One region of the Azoarcus sp. DD4 genome, then DNA from elsewhere that is predicted to be linked to it. Evidence: predicted binding sites of a transcription regulator. Region 1 holds the regulator's gene; the other holds the start of a gene.
The links. Region 1 encodes HrcA, which represses chaperone genes, less so after heat shock. Its sites were predicted from a motif close to TNTTAGCACTCNNNGNCNNNGAGTGCTAANA; they were not measured.
Positions count from the first base shown of each region.

Region 2: a site for HrcA is predicted at 6,046-6,076, ahead of rpoH (RNA polymerase sigma factor RpoH). Genes of this name have one in related genera too.

Region 1 covers NZ_CP022958.1:3,543,193-3,551,047, reverse strand. The annotation lists gene hemH (ferrochelatase) at 1-1,000, opposite strand, end outside; gene hrcA (heat-inducible transcriptional repressor HrcA) at 1,050-2,078, opposite strand; gene CJ010_RS16335 (NAD kinase) at 2,181-3,065, shown strand; gene recN (DNA repair protein RecN) at 3,111-4,778, shown strand; gene fur (ferric iron uptake transcriptional regulator) at 4,866-5,303, opposite strand; gene CJ010_RS16320 (outer membrane protein assembly factor BamE) at 5,423-5,836, shown strand; gene dapB (4-hydroxy-tetrahydrodipicolinate reductase) at 5,879-6,688, shown strand; gene CJ010_RS16310 (PAS domain-containing hybrid sensor histidine kinase/response regulator) at 6,697-7,855, shown strand, end outside.
Region 2 covers NZ_CP022958.1:4,385,410-4,393,264, reverse strand. The annotation lists gene CJ010_RS20255 (DUF2970 domain-containing protein) at 1-25, shown strand, start outside; gene CJ010_RS20250 (cytochrome c oxidase subunit 3) at 92-943, shown strand; gene CJ010_RS20245 (twin transmembrane helix small protein) at 952-1,146, opposite strand; gene CJ010_RS20240 (SURF1 family protein) at 1,195-1,917, shown strand; gene CJ010_RS20235 (hypothetical protein) at 1,895-2,545, shown strand; gene CJ010_RS20230 (heme A synthase) at 2,542-3,600, shown strand; gene cyoE (heme o synthase) at 3,600-4,499, shown strand; gene CJ010_RS20220 (SCO family protein) at 4,511-5,113, shown strand; gene rpoH (RNA polymerase sigma factor RpoH) at 5,166-6,020, opposite strand; gene CJ010_RS20210 (porin) at 6,425-7,495, shown strand; gene CJ010_RS20205 (porin) at 7,789-7,855, shown strand, end outside.

The DNA of each region.
Region 1 (7,855 bases):
CGAGCTGGCGACGGGTCAGGTCCGCCAGGGCGGCGATCCAGTCTTCGCGCTCGTTGAGGCAGGGCAGGTAGTGGAAGGCCTTGCCGCCCGCGCCGAGGAAGGCGGCACGGCACTCCATCGCGATCTCCTCCAGGGTTTCGAGGCAGTCGGCGACGAAGCCGGGACACATCACGTCCACTCGCCCGACGCCGTCGCGGGCAAGTGCTTCGAGCGTGGGCTGGGTGTAGGGCTGCAGCCATTCCGCCTTGCCGAAACGGGACTGAAAGGTGACGAGCAGGCGCTCGGCGGGCAGTTCGAGCGCCTCGCCCACCAGCCGGGCCGTCTTGCGGCATTCGCAATGGTAGGGGTCGCCGAGATCCAGCGTGCGGCGCGGCGTGCCGTGGAAACTCATCACCAGCCGGTCGGGCTGGCCGTGTGTTGCCCAGTGCTCACGCACGCTACGGGCGAGCGCGGCGATGTAGCCGGGATCATCGTGAAAGCTGCGGACGAAGCGGAGTTCGGGCAGGTTGCGCCAGCGGGAAAGGCAGTGCGCCACTTCATCCATGACGCTGGCGGTGGTGCTGGCCGAGAACTGCGGATACATCGGCACGACCAGGATGCGGTCGCAGCCGGCGGCGCGCATCCCGTTCAGCTGGTCGGGTATCGACGGTGCGCCGTAACGCATCGCCCAGGAGACTTCGAGCCCGTCCCCGAGCCTGGCAGCCAGCAGCCGGCTCTGGCGCTGGGTGTGGACCTTGAGTGGCGAGCCCTCGTCCATCCAGATGCTGGCGTACTTGGCCGCGGATTTCGCCGGGCGGGTATTGAGGATGATGCCGTTGAGGATGGGCCACCATACCACGCGGGGAATTTCCACCACGCGCGGGTCGGACAGGAACTGCTTGAGATAGGGGCGCAGCGCGGCGGCCGAGGGTGCCTCCGGCGTGCCGAGGTTGGCCAGCAGCACGCCGATGCGGGGCGGCGTGCCGTGCTTGTGCTGCGGTTCGGTCCAGAAGCGGGCCATGAAGATCCTTTGCGCAGCGATGCGCGGCGCCGGCCGGGATGGCCGGTCGTCAGTGATTCGATGAAAGGGCGTTCGACAGCAGGCGCGCGGTGATATCCACGATGGGAATCACGCGGTCGTAGGCCATGCGGGTGGGACCGATGACGCCGACCGAGCCGACCACCTCGCCGTCCACCTCGTAGGCGGCGGTGATCACGCTGCAGCCATCGAGGGGGGCAAGGCCGGATTCGCCGCCGATGAAAATCTGCACGCCCTGCGCCCGGTTGGACAGGTCCAGCAGCTGCATCAGGCCGGTCTTCTGCTCGAAGAGCTTGAAGAGCTCGCGCAGCCGCGACATGTTGGACGACAGGTCCTCGACGTCGAGCAGGTTCGTCTCGCCGGAAATGACGTAGTTGCTCTCGGTTTCCGCCACCGCCTCGGTGCCGGCCTCCACCGTGGCCGTCATCAGCTCGCTCATGTCGCTGTGCAACTGTTTGAGCTCGTCCTGGATGCGTTCGCGGATTTCGTCGAAGGACAGGCCGGCGAAGTGCTCGTTCAGGTAGATTGCCGCGCCGCTCAGTTCGGACGCGGAGTAGGCCCGCCGGGTGAGCAGGATGCGGTTCTGCACGTCGCCCGCGGTGGTGACGATGATGAGCAGGATGCGGGTTTCGGACAGGCTGATGAATTCGATCTGGCGGATGCGCACCGCCTCTTTGCGCGGGGCCACCACCACGCCGGCGAACTGGGTGAGGTCGGACAGCAGGTGCGAGGCCGAGCTGATCAGGCGCTGCGGCTGGTCGGGCATCAGCTGGCCCTTGAGGGCCTGGACCCGCGCGCGCTCCATCGGATGCACCGTGAGCAGCGCATCGACGAAGAAGCGGTAGCCCAGCGCGGTCGGCACGCGACCCGCCGAGGTGTGCGGGCTGGCGATGAAGCCCATCTCTTCGAGGTCGCTCATCACGTTGCGCACGGTCGCCGGCGACAGCTCCAGGCCGGAATAGCGGGAAAGCGCACGCGAGCCGACCGGCTGCCCCTCGGCGATATAGCGTTCGATCAGCGTCTTGAGCAGGATCTGGGAGCGGGCGTCGAGCGGGTTCATGGCGGTTCGCAAGGATGATGCCGGATTCTAGGGAAGAGGGCGGCCCGCTGCCAAGCGCGCGGTACGCCATGCTGTTACACGAATGTGGTTTAATCCGCGCCCATGAGTGCGCATTTCCGTAGCATCGCCCTGATCGGCAAGTACCAGAGTCCCGACGTCGCGGAGTCGGTATTCGCCATCGCCAACTATCTGCGGCAGCGCGGTCTTGTCGTGTGGATCGAGCAGGGCACGGCAAGTTCCGTCGGCGGCGCGGGTGATTTCGCCGTGGCCACCTACGAGGAAATCGGCGCCCAGGCCGAACTTGCGGTGGTCGTCGGCGGCGATGGCACCATGCTGAATTCCGCCCGCCGGCTGGCCGAGCACGAGGTGCCGCTGGTCGGCGTCAATCTGGGCCGGCTCGGCTTCCTGACCGACGTCGCCCGCAGCGAAGCGCTCGAACGGCTCGGCGAAATCGTCGATGGCCGCTACCGCGAGGAGTCGCGTTTCATGCTCGACACCGAGGTGTTGCGCAGCGGCCAGCGGGTGTTCCATACACCGGCGCTCAACGACGTGGTGGTGAACAAGGGCGATCTCGGCCGGATGATCGAGTTCGATCTGCTGATCGACGGCGAATTCGTCTACACCCAGCGTTCCGACGGCATGATCATCTCCACGCCGACCGGGTCCACCGCCTACGCGCTGTCGTCCAACGGCCCCATCCTGCATCCGGGGGTGGACGGCATTGCGCTGGTGCCGCTCTGTCCCCACGCGCTGACCGCACGCCCCGTCACGCTGCCCGATTCCTGCCGCATCGAGATCGTGCTGTTGCCGCCGCACGATGCCCGCATCCACTTCGACGGTCAGGCGCGTTTCGACGCCCGCGCCGGCGACTGCGTCAAGATCACCCGTTCGCCGCTGGCGGTGCGCCTGCTCCATCCCGAAGGCTACAGCTACTACGCGATGCTGCGCGAGAAGCTGCACTGGAGCGCGACGCCCCGTCACAACTGAAGCCCGTCAGCGCGCCTGACGGCATTTTCCCGATCCCAGACCATCATGCTGCGCCGCCTGACCATCCGCGACTTCGTCATCGTCGACCGCCTCGAACTCGAATTCGGCGCCGGCTTCGGCGCGCTCACCGGCGAGACCGGCGCCGGCAAATCCATCCTGCTCGATGCGCTCGGGCTCGCCCTGGGCGGGCGGGCCGAAAGCGCGGTGGTCCGGCGCGGACGCGACAAGGCGGACATCGCCGCCGAGTTCGATCCGCCGTCCGATCCGTCGGTGACGGCGGCCTTCGGCGCCTGGATGGGGGAACACGAACTTTCGATCGACGATGGCGTGCTGATCCTGCGCCGCGTGGTCGATACCAATGGCCGCAGCCGCGCCTGGATCAACGGCACGCCGGTCACGCTGGCGCAACTGCGCGAAGCCGGTGAATGGCTGGCCGACATTCACGGCCAGCATGCCCATCATGCGCTGCTGCGCGGGGACGCGCAGCGTCAGCTGCTCGATGCCCACGCCGGGGCGGGCACGCTGGCGGCGGAAGTGCTTGCCTGTCATCGCGAGTGGCAGCGCATCGCCACCCTGCGCCGCAACGCCGAGCAGGATTCGGCGGCGTCGGCGCGCGAGCGCGAACTGCTGGGCTGGCAGCTCGCCGAGCTCGACGAACTCGCCTTCGATCCGGCCGAGTGGGGCGACATCAATGCCGAACACGGTCGCCTTGCCCACGCGGCCAGCCTGATGGAGGGGGCGGACGAAACCCTCACGGCGCTGGGCGAGGGCGATTACGCGGTGTGCGCGGTGTTGCGCCATCTCGATGGCCGCATCGCCGAACTGGCCGATGTCGACGCCGGGCTGGCCGACGTGCGCGAGCTGTTGTCCTCGGCGGCGATCCAGGCCGACGAGGCGCTGCACGCCCTGCGCCGCTACCGGGAGAGGCTGGATCTCGATCCGCAGCGCCTCGGCGAAGTGGAGCGGCGCATCGCGGCGGTCATGGATGTGGCGCGCAAGTATCGCGTTGCGCCGGAAGAGCTGCCCGCGCTTGCCGGCCAGTGGCGTGAGCGCAGCGAGATGCTGGAAGCCCAGGCCGATCCGGTGCGGCTGGCCGGGGCAGAGGCAGAGGCGCGTGTGGCTTTCGATGCGGCGGCGGCGCGCCTGTCGGCCGCACGGCGGCCTGCAGCCGAAGCGCTGTCGCGAGAGATCAGCGAGGCGATGCAGACGCTGGCGATGGAAGGCGGCCGCTTCCAGGTGGCGCTGGAGGCTTGCGAGCCGGGTGCGCACGGGGTCGAGCAGGTGGAGTTCCGCGTGGCCGCCAATGCCGGTCAGGATCTGCGCAGCCTCGCCAAGGTGGCGTCCGGTGGCGAGCTGGCGCGCATCGGACTGGCCATCCAGGTCATGACCAGCCGCGATTCGGCGACGCCGACGCTGATCTTCGACGAGGTCGACGTCGGCATCGGCGGGCGCGTGGCCGAGATCGTCGGCAAGCTGCTGCACCGCCTCGGGCGCGAGCGCCAGGTGCTGTGCGTCACCCATCTGCCCCAGGTTGCCGCCTGCGCCGACTGGCAATGGCGCATCGCCAAGGCCGAGCGCGAGGGCGAAACCCTGAGTGAGGTGCGGCCGCTCGACAGCGAGGCGCGCATCGAGGAAATTGCGCGCATGCTCGGCGGCGTGAACATCACCGCCACCACCCGTCAGCATGCAGCGGAGATGCTCGGCCTGGCCTGAGCGGCGGGCAGAATCGAATCCCGCCGGCCCAGGGTCGCCCCTTCGCTGGTATGGGAGAACCCGCCACGGCGCGGCGCGCCGTAGCGTTCAGTGCTCGCCGTGGCGGTTGGGGCAGTCCTTGCGCAGGCAGTCGGCGTAGAGATAGAGGGCGTGTTCCTTGACCGCGAAGCCGCGTTCTTCGGCAATCGCGTTCTGGCGCTTTTCGATTTCCGGATCGAAGAATTCCTCGACCTTGCCGCACTGCAGGCAGACGAGGTGGTCGTGATGGCCGCCCTGGTTGAGCTCGAAAACCGCCTTGCCGGATTCGAAGTAGTGCCGTTCGAGCAGGCCGGCCTGTTCGAACTGGGTGAGGACGCGGTAGACGGTGGCGAGGCCGATGTCCATGCCTTCCCCCATCAGCAGGCGATAGACGTCCTCGGCGGTGAGGTGGCGCTGATCGGAGGTCTGGAAAAGGTCGAGAATCTTCAGGCGCGGATACGTGGCCTTCAGACCGATACTCTTGAGGTTCTTGGAGTTCTCGGACATGGTCGTCCTGTGGGGGGAAAATAAGCAGGGCGGTGTCGCCGTACCTCGCTATGTTATATTTTTTGCCCTTTACTGAGAACCAGCGTCGGTCTGTACGGCGCCCAACCGCGAAATCCCACATGCGTTCATCGCTCATCACGGCGCTCGCCGCCGCCAGTCTGCTCACCGCTTGCTCCTTTGGCACGATCGCGCAGAAGGTCGACCCCTACCGGATCGACATCCGCCAGGGCAACTACGTCGACCAGGCCATGGTGGCCCAGCTCAAGCGCGGCATGACCCGCGAGCAGGTGCGCTTCGTGCTCGGTTCCCCGCTGGTCGTGGACATCTTCCGCACCAATCGCTGGGACTACGTCTACCGCTTCAAGCCGGGCAGCGGCGAACCGGAGCAGCGGGTGTTCTCGGTGTTCTTCGTCGACGACAAGCTCGACCACGTGGAAGGCGACATCCAGGCGGGCGATGCGCAGAATGCCGCCGCCCAGCAGCAGAGCAGCCGCACCCGCGTGGTGGAAGTGCCGGCCGACGGCAAGCAATAATCGCGGCGGCCGGATGTCGCCGCCCAGCATCCAGGAAAGAACATGACCACACCTGTACGTGTCGCAATTGCAGGGGCTTCCGGCCGCATGGGCCGCATGCTGATCGAGGCTGCGCTGAAGGACGAAGAGATCGCGCTTGCGGCCGCCTTCGACCGCGCCGGCAGCACCTTCATCGGCCGCGATGCCGGCGAGTTCGTCGGCGTGGCGAGCGGCGTCGCGATCACGGACGACGTGCGCGCGGCCATCGCCGCCGCCGATTGCGTGATCGACTTCACCCGGCCGGAGGGCACGCTGGCGCACCTCGCCATCGCCCGCGAGTTCGGCAAGGCGATGGTGATCGGCACCACCGGCTTCGACGCCGCCGGCAAGGCCGCGATCGCCAGGGCGGCCGAGGCGATCCCGGTAGTCTTCGCGCCCAACATGGCGGTTGGCGTGAATGCGGTGTTCCGCCTGCTCGAAGTGGCGGCGCGCATCCTCGACGAAGGCTACGACGTCGAAGTGATCGAGGCGCACCATCGCTTCAAGGTCGATGCCCCGTCGGGCACGGCGCTGCGCATGGGCGAAGTCGTTGCCCGCGAGCTGGGGCGCGATCTGGAAAACTGCGCGATCTACGGCCGCGAAGGTGTCACCGGCGAGCGCAAGGCCGAGACCATCGGTTTCTCCACCATCCGCGGCGGCGATGTGGTCGGCGATCACACCGTGCTTTTCGCCGGCATCGGCGAGCGCATCGAGATCACCCACAAGTCGGGCAGCCGCATGCCGTATGCGCTCGGCTCGCTGCGGGCGGCGCGCTTCCTCGCGGGGCGCCGCTCCGGTCTGTTCGACATGCAGGACGTGCTCGGTTTGCGCTGAGCCCGGCAATGAGCGCCCGGTCCGCGGAGCCCGATCAGGACGACGGCGGCGAGGCGCCGCAGGACGAGGCATCGCGTCTGCGCGCGGAGCGCGATGCCGCGCTGCATGATCTCGCTGTGGCCCAGGAGCGCCTGCAGCTCGCCACCATGGGCGCCGGCGCCGGACTGTGGGACTGGGATTGCGAACACGGCGAACTCAACGTCGACGCGCAGGGCTGGGCCTGGCTCGGCTACGACCCGGGGAGCATCGGCGGCCGCCTGGAAGACTGGCTTCCGCTGGTGCGTGGCGAAGACCGGGAGATGTTGCGCGACGAGTTCGTCGCCCATCTGCGCGACGGCGAGTCGCGCTTCGAATGCGAGTTCCGCGTGCTCGGTGCCGACGATGCCTGGCGCTGGGTGCTGGTCCGCGGCCAGGCCAAGGAGCGTGGCGGCGACGGACGTTGGCGCCGTGTCGTCGGCATCTATCGCGATGTCACCAGCCACCGCCTGCGCGAGCTCGAATTGCTGCAGGCCAAGGAAGCGGCCGAGGCGGCCAGTCGCGCCAAGGGCGACTTCCTCGCCAACATGAGCCACGAGATCCGCACGCCGATGAACGGCATCCTCGGCATGACCGAGCTGCTGCTCGATTCGGCGCTGGCGCCGGAGCAGCGCGACTACCTGCAGACGGTGAAGTCTTCGGCCGAGGCGCTGCTCACCATCATCAACGACATCCTCGATTTCTCCCGCATCGAGGCCGGCCGCCTCAGCCTGGAAGAAATCGACTTCTCGATCACCTCGGTGGTGGCCGAAACGGTGCGCACGCTCGCCCTGCGTGCCCACCAGAAAGGCGTCGAACTCTTCTTCGATATCGCGCCGGAGGTGCCGGCGGTGCTGCGCGGCGATCCGGTGCGTCTGCGCCAGGTGCTGACCAACCTGATCGGCAATGCCATCAAGTTCACCGAGCGAGGCGAGATCGAGATCGCCGTGAGCGTGCGGGAGCGGGCGGAACGTTCGCTGACACTGGAGATCGCGGTGCGCGACACCGGCATCGGCATCCCCGCCGACAAGCTCGACAGCATCTTCGGCGCCTTCGCCCAGGCCGACAGCTCCACCACCCGCAAGTACGGCGGCACCGGCCTGGGCCTGGCCATCTGCGAGCACCTGGTGTCGCTGATGGGCGGCGACATCG
Region 2 (7,855 bases), 840 kb from region 1:
GGTGGTGACGTGGGTGGTTGGCTGATAGATGCGAAACCGGGCGCAGTGCCGTCCGGGACCAGGAAAGCAGGACCAGTAACGGAGGCAGATCATGACCGAAACGCTGGAACGCTATTTCGTGCCGGAGCCGTCGAAGTTTCCCATCTTCGGCTCGGTTGCGCTGCTGCTGTTCGGCTCGGGTGCGGCGATGTGGGTGAACAAGCTTGCAGCCGGCCCCTGGATCTTCTTCGCCGGCATCGCCATCCTGGTCTATATGCTGTTCGGCTGGTTCGGCCAGGTGGTGAGGGAATCGGAATCCGGCAAATACGGCCACCAGGTAGACACCGCCTTCCGCTGGTCGATGGGCTGGTTCATCTTCTCCGAAGTGATGTTCTTCGCCGCCTTCTTCGGCGCGCTGTTCTACGTGCGCGTGCTGGCGGTGCCGTGGCTGTCGTCCGGCGACACCGAAGCCCTGCTGTGGCAAGGCTACAGCGGCGCGTGGCCCAATGCCGGCCCTAACGCCAGTGAAGCCTTCACGCCGATGGGGGCCTGGGGCATCCCGGCGATCAACACCCTGATCCTGCTCACCTCCGGGGCAACGCTCACCTGGGCGCATTACGGTCTGCTCAAGGACAAGCGCGGCCAGCTCAAGCTCGGCCTTCTGGTCACCATCCTGCTCGGTGTGGTCTTCCTGAGCCTGCAGGCCTACGAGTACCTGCATGCATATTCGGAGCTCAATCTGCGCCTCGATACCGGCATCTACGGTTCGACCTTCTTCCTGCTCACGGGCTTCCACGGCATGCATGTGACCGTCGGCGCGATCATGCTGATGGTGATGCTGGCGCGCGCGATGGCGGGGCACTTCCGCCCCGACAGCCATTTCGGTTTCGAAGCGGCGGCATGGTATTGGCACTTCGTGGATGTGGTGTGGCTGTGCCTCTTCGTCGTGGTGTACTGGCTCTAGGACCGGGATCAGAGCTTGCTGTCGATCAGGCCGCTGGCGAAACCCGCCATCAACAGCAGGAAGAGGGTAATCGACAGTCCGACGCGGATCGCCAGCGCGCGCGCGGTGCGGGTGCCCTGGCCGCGGTCGCGTACGAGGAAGCTCAGCGCCGAGCCCAGGCTGGCGATGATGAGAATGAGCAGGGCAATGACGACAATGCGCATGACGACGCTCCTGGACGACGTCATCCAGTGTAGGAGAAAGCCGGCGGCATGAGTGCCCGATTGCGCGATCTCCTGCCGCTGGTCGCCGGCCTCGCACTGGCGCTGCTCACGCTGCAACTGGGCAACTGGCAGCTGCGGCGCGCACAGGAAAAGACCGAACTGCAGGCGGTGCAGGTCGAGCGGGCAGCGCACGGTGCGCTCGCTTGGCGGGCGGACGCCGCGGCGCCGGCCGAGTGGCAGCCGGTACGGCTTGTCGGCCGGTGGCAGGCTGAGGCGGGTTTCTATCTCGACAACCGCACCCACGGCGGCCGCGCCGGCTATCACGTATTCACGCCGCTACGGCTTGCGGACGGCTCGGGCGTGGTGCTGGTGAACCGCGGCTGGATCGCGGCTGGCGCTGATCGCATGCAGTTGCCGCAGGTCGATACGACTGCGGCCGAGGTGGCGGTGAGCGGCGTGGTCCGCTTTCCCGGCCCAGCGCCGTTCAACCTGTCGGCCGAGCTTGCGCAGGGGAGGGTGTGGCAGCGCCTCGATCTCCCGGCGTATCGGCGTGCGAGCGGCCTCGCGGTCGTTGGCTGGACGGTGCAGCAGACCTCGGCCGCGACGGACGGGTTGGTGCGCGACTGGCCGCGACCCGACACCGGTGTCGACCGGCATCGCGGCTATGCCCTGCAGTGGTATGCGTTTGCGGCGATGGCTGCTGGACTCAGCGGCTGGTATGCATGGCGGAACTTTCGACGGAGTGAGGATGAGCACCGGGCAACTGACTGAAGCCTTGATCGATCCGCGGGCGGAACGTGCCGGTAGCCGTGCGCGCCGTACCTTGCTGCTATTGGCCCTGGTGTGCGCCTTGCCGGTCGTCGCCTCCTACCTCGCCTTCTATTTCTGGCCACCGAGCGGGCGGGTCAATCATGGCGAGCTGCTTGTGCCTGCCGCTTTGCCGACAGGTCCGCTGGCCGGAATCGGCGGGCAGGCGCCGCTGCGCCGTGCCGAACTGGAAGGGCGATGGACGCTCGTCTATGTCGGGTCTGCCGGCTGTGACCGTGCCTGCGAAACCAGCCTTTACGCGATGCGCCAGGCAAGGCTGGCCCAAGGGAAGGAGCAGGCGCGGGTCGGCCGGCTGTGGCTGCTGGCCGATGGCGGCCAGCCGCGCAGGGAGATCACGTCGCTGCACCCCGACCTTCGGCTGGCGCCTGCGGTGGACGACTGGCTGGCGCAACTGCCTGGCGCGGCGCGGGGTGTGCACCTGTACCTGGTCGATCCGCTCGGCAACGTGATGATGCGTTTTCCGCCGGTAACGGACGGCGACGCTGCGGCAGCCGAAGTGCGCGGCATCGTCAAGGATCTCCAGCGCCTGCTCAAGTATTCGGCGCTCGGTCGCAGCGAGGGGCGCGAATGAGACTCTACCGCCGGCTCGTCCTGCTTGCGCTGCTGCTCACCGTGGTGGTGGTGGTGTTTGGCGCCTATGTCCGCCTCGCGGACGCTGGACTGGGCTGTCCGGACTGGCCGGGCTGCTACGGTCAGCTCAGTCCGCATCATGCCGCCGAGGAAATCGGCACCGCCCACGCTGCCGATCCGCATGGCCCGGTCAGCCCGGCCAAGGCCTGGAAGGAGATGCTGCACCGCTATCTTGCCGCGGGGCTCGGGCTGTTGATCCTCGCGATGGCCGTGCTTGCGTGGCGTCATCGCCGGCACGCAGGAAGCGCGCCCGGCGTCGCTACGGCCCTGGTCGGCGTGGTGCTGATTCAGGGATTGCTCGGCAAATGGACGGTGACCCTGCTGCTCAAGCCGGCGATCGTCACCGGGCACCTGCTCGGCGGGCTCACCGTGCTCGCCCTGTTGAGCTGGATGGCCCTGCGCGCTCACGGCGCCCGGCGGCGTACGCAAAGGGTGCCACCAGGCTTGGCGCTTGCCGCCCGCGTCGGCTTCGTGCTGCTGATCGCGCAGATTGCCCTCGGCGGCTGGACAAGTACCAACTACGCCGCACTGGCATGTCCGGACTTCCCAGCCTGTCATGGCAGTTTCTATCCGCCGGCCGATTACGGCCACGCCTTCCATCTGGTACGCGAACTCGGCATGACCGCCGACGGGGAGTTGCTGCCGCTGGCCGCACTCACCGCCATCCACTGGTCGCATCGCGTCGGGGCGGCCGTCGTCGGCGGCTTCCTGCTACTGGTCGGCGGTCTGCTGCTGCGTCGCGACGCGCTGCCGGGCATCGTCCTGATTGCCGCCGTGGTCCTGCAGATCGTATTGGGCGTCGCCAATGTGCTGCTGTCGCTGCCTTTGCCGCTGGCCGTGGCGCACAACGCCGGCGCCGCGCTGCTGGTGGCGGTGATGGTATGGATCAACTGGCGGGTTGCGGGGGAGGGGCGAGCGTGCCGCGCTCCGGTGAGCGATTTCGCCGCCGGGGCGCGTGTCCTCGCGTTGCGTCGCATCGGTAACGGGAGGGGATGATGAAAGCCATGAGCCTGTCGCAAGTCCATGTCGGCCGCCGTCTGCACGCCTTTTATGTGCTCACCAAGCCGCGGGTGAATGCGCTGATCGTGTTTTGCGCCGTGATTGGCATGTTTCTGGCAGTCCCGGACGGCTTGCCGGATCCGCTCAGGGTGCTGGCCGCCACTGTGGGCATTGCCTGCGTGGCCGGTGCCGCGGCGGCGATGAACTGCCTGATCGAACAGCAGATCGATGCCCGCATGGCGCGCACCCGTGGGCGCCCGCTGCCGCGCGGCGAGCTGCACTCCTTCGAGGCGCTGGTGTTTGCCGGCATGCTCGGCGGCTTCGGGCTCAGCGTGCTGTACGAGGGCGTGAACCCGCTGACGATGTGGCTGACGCTGGCAACCTTCGTCGGCTACGCGGTCATCTACACGCTGTTGCTCAAGCCGCGCACGCCGCAGAACATCGTCATCGGCGGCGCCTCCGGGGCGATGCCGCCGGTGCTGGGCTGGGCCGCGGTGTCCGGCGAGGTGAGCGCCGATGCCTTACTGCTCTTCCTCATCATCTTCGCGTGGACGCCGCCGCACTTCTGGTCGCTGGCTCTGTATCGCACCGCCGACTACGCCCGTGCCGGGCTGCCGATGCTGCCGGTGACGCACGGCTCGGCCTTCACCCGGCTGTCGGTCCTGCTCTACACCCTGATCCTGTTCGGCGTGACGCTACTGCCGTTTGCCACCCGCATGAGCAGCTGGCTTTACCTTGTTGCGGCGGTGCTGCTCGGCGGGCGTTTCATCCACTATGCCTGGCGGCTGTGGCGCGACTACAGCGATGCGCTCGCACGGCGAACTTTCCGCTTCTCCATCGTCTATCTATCATTGCTGTTCGCCGCGCTGCTTGCGGACCACTACCTGCGCCTCTAGACCCTTTCCGAATGCTGCGAATCCCGTTTCGATCCACCTGCCTGGCGGCGGTCATCGCCCTGAGCGCCTTGCTCGCTGCCTGTTCCGACCGCTCGCCGGTCTTCCATTCGACCGACATTACCGGTGCCGACTACGGCAAGACCCTGGCACTGACCGATCACGCCGGGCATGCGCGCACGCTGGCCGACTTCCGCGGCAAGGCCGTGACCTTGTTCTTCGGCTACACCCAGTGCCCCGATGTCTGCCCGACCAATCTGGTGACCATGGCCGAAGTGATGCGTCAGCTCGGCGCCGACGCGGAGCGGCTGCAGGTGTTGTTCGTCACCGTGGATCCGGAGCGCGACACGCAGGCCTTGCTGTCGCAGTACGTGCCCGCGTTCGATGCCCGCTTCCTCGGGCTCTATGGCACGGCGGAGCAGACGGCCGATGTCGCACGGGAGTTCCGGGTGTTCTACCGCAAGAGCGGCGATACGTCGGGCAGCACTTACACCATCGACCACTCGGCCGGCACCTATGTCTTCGATCCCGCCGGACGCCTGCGGCTCTACGTCAAGCACGGGGAGCCGGCGGACAAGCTGGCCGATGACATCCGCCAGCTGCTCGCCGGGAGGTAAACGAAACACGGCAGCCGAAAGGCTGCCGTGAGCAAGTCGAGCTGTGCGCTGTTTACACCGAGGCAGCCAGCAAGCCCCGCATCTTCTGCATCGCCTTGGCCTCGATCTGGCGGATGCGCTCTGCCGACACGCCGTACTCGGCGGCAAGTTCGTGCAGCGTGGCGCTGTCGCCTTCGGTCAGCCAGCGGCGCTGCACGATGTTGCGGCTGCGGTCGTCGAGGGCATCGAGCGCCTCGCGCAAACCGGTGTCGTGCAGGCGGGCGAGTTCGGCACGTTCCAGCACTTCGGAGGGTTCCGCGTGCGGGTCGGGCAGATAGGCGATCGGCGCGAAGCGGTCGTCTTCGTCGTCCGAGCCGCCGTCGAGCGGAATGTCGCGTCCGCTGAGGCGGGTTTCCATTTCCACCACTTCCTCGGGTTTCACGCCGAGTTGGGTGGCCACCGCCTGGACTTCGTCGCGGTTGAGCGTGCCGGTGTCTTGCTTGAGGCTGCGCAAGTTGAAGAAGAGCTTGCGCTGCGCCTTGGTGGTGGCGATCTTCACCAGCCGCCAGTTCTTGAGGATGTACTCATGGATCTCCGCCTTGATCCAGTGGATCGCGAAGGAGACAAGGCGTACGCCGCGATCCGGATCGAAGCGCTTCACCGCCTTCATCAGGCCGATGTTGCCCTCCTGGATGAGGTCGGCATGCGGTAGTCCGTAGCCCAGATAGCCGCGCGCGATCGCAACCACGACGCGCAAATGCGACATCACCAGCTGGCGGGCGGCGTCGACATCGCCTTCGTCGCGCAGTCGCGTTGCCAGTTCGACCTCCTGCTGCTCGGTGAGCAGCGGCACGCGGTTCACCGCCTGTATGTACTGGTCGATGCTGCCTGCGGCGGACGGAACGGGAAACGAAAGGGCTTGCGACATACGGTGGAGTCCTCCTTGGGGGCAATTTTAGCACTCGCTGCGTCAGAGTGCTAAGGGTCGGCGGAGTTCCGCCGGACGGGCAAGTGCCCGCCATTGAGTCTTTCGCTTGCAGGGCCACCGGGTCGATGACGGTAGAGCACGAAACTCATGCCTGGCCTTCGTCGATGGGCGCCTTCAGGTTGCATCCAAGCTCCCGCTTACGCCGGGCGGTCTTGTGAGGCGTAGTGTCGTTGCTGTTGTGCTCATGCAACAGTGCTCGCCCGAAAACAACGCCCTGTCGTGTTCTGTAATGGACGGTTTGTACCGTAGCCGGGCGGTTCATCGTGATGGCGCGGAACTGTCGCGTAACGGTGAGCCCGGCCGACGCCATGGCGGCGGTCCCATCTTCAGACAAGGGGTATTGCATGCAAAAGAAATTGATCGCGCTGGCTGTTGCTGGCTTGATGTCCGCTCCGGCTTTCGCGCAGTCGAACGTGACGGTCTACGGTTTGGTCGACTTCGGCTACGTCTATACCGGTGACAGCGCCACCTCCGGCGTCAAGTCCCGCAACGCCATCGACGCCGGCAATTCCGCCGGCAACCGTCTCGGCTTCAAGGGCACGGAAGACCTGGGCAATGGCCTGAAGGCCTCCTTCGTGTATGAAACCGCCGTCCGCGGCGATGCCAACGACAACGGCCTGTGGGGCAGCACCGGTTCGCGCCAGTCCTTCGTTGCGCTGTCCGGCAACTTCGGTACCGTTGCGCTCGGCAAGCAGTATGCGCCGCAGTACACCCTGGCGAGCGCCGTCGACGCGTTCAACCGGGGTACTGTCGCGACCATCGCCAACGTCTACATCCACGAATCCCGCCTGGATAACCTGGCCGCTTACGTTTCGCCCAACTGGAGCGGCCTCTCGTTCGTGGCTGCCTACACCAACAGCGCTTCCGGCAACGAAGGCATCCACAACGACTTTGGCAATCAGGACTCCACCACCAGGGACGCTCGTGCCTGGGCCATCAGCCCGAGCTACAAGAACGGTCCCGTTTACGTTGCGCTGAACGTCCACCAGATCCGCGTGAATGCCAGTGATGCCACCACCAAGGTCTGGGACCTCGGCGGTACCTACGACCTCGGCATGGTCAAGCTCGGTGCCATCTATGGCGTGCGCGATATCAAAGACTCGGTGAAGCACAGCCAGTGGGGTCTGACGGCCGTCGTGCCGGTGGGCACCGCGGGCAAGATTCAGGCTTCCTACATCCATCGCAAGAGCGACTGGGATGCCGCCGTCAGCGACGCCAAGGTCAGCCAGTGGGGCATCGGTTACCAGCACGAGCTGTCCAAGCGTACTGCCATCTACACCGCCTTCTCGGACATCAACAACAAGGGTTCGGCCAAGGACGGTGGTCAGGGCGCTGCCTTCGTCGGCACCGCGCAAGGCTCCATCAGCGGCAACTACCAGCGCGGCTTCACCGTTGGTCTGCGCCACACCTTCTGATTGCGCCTGATCACGAAACGGGCGGTACGAAAAACGGGTGCTTCGGCACCCGTTTTTCCATGCATGCGCGTCGCGGTATCTGCGCTTGCGTCCCATGGCGGGTCTCGCTCCGCCCAACCCGGCACATGATTGTTGCACCCATGCAACAGGATTCGTCCGAAAGCGTCTCTTTTCACACGGGATGCTTGCGTCGTGATGCTGCCGGTTTGCACAATCGCCGCAACTTCTCGTGCGAGAGGTAAGTCGGGCCGGCGCCAAGGTGACGGTCTCAACTTCAAATTGAGGAGAAATACATGCAAAAGAAACTGATCGCGCTGGCTGTTGCTGGCCTGATGTCCGCACCGGCTTTCGCTCAGTCGA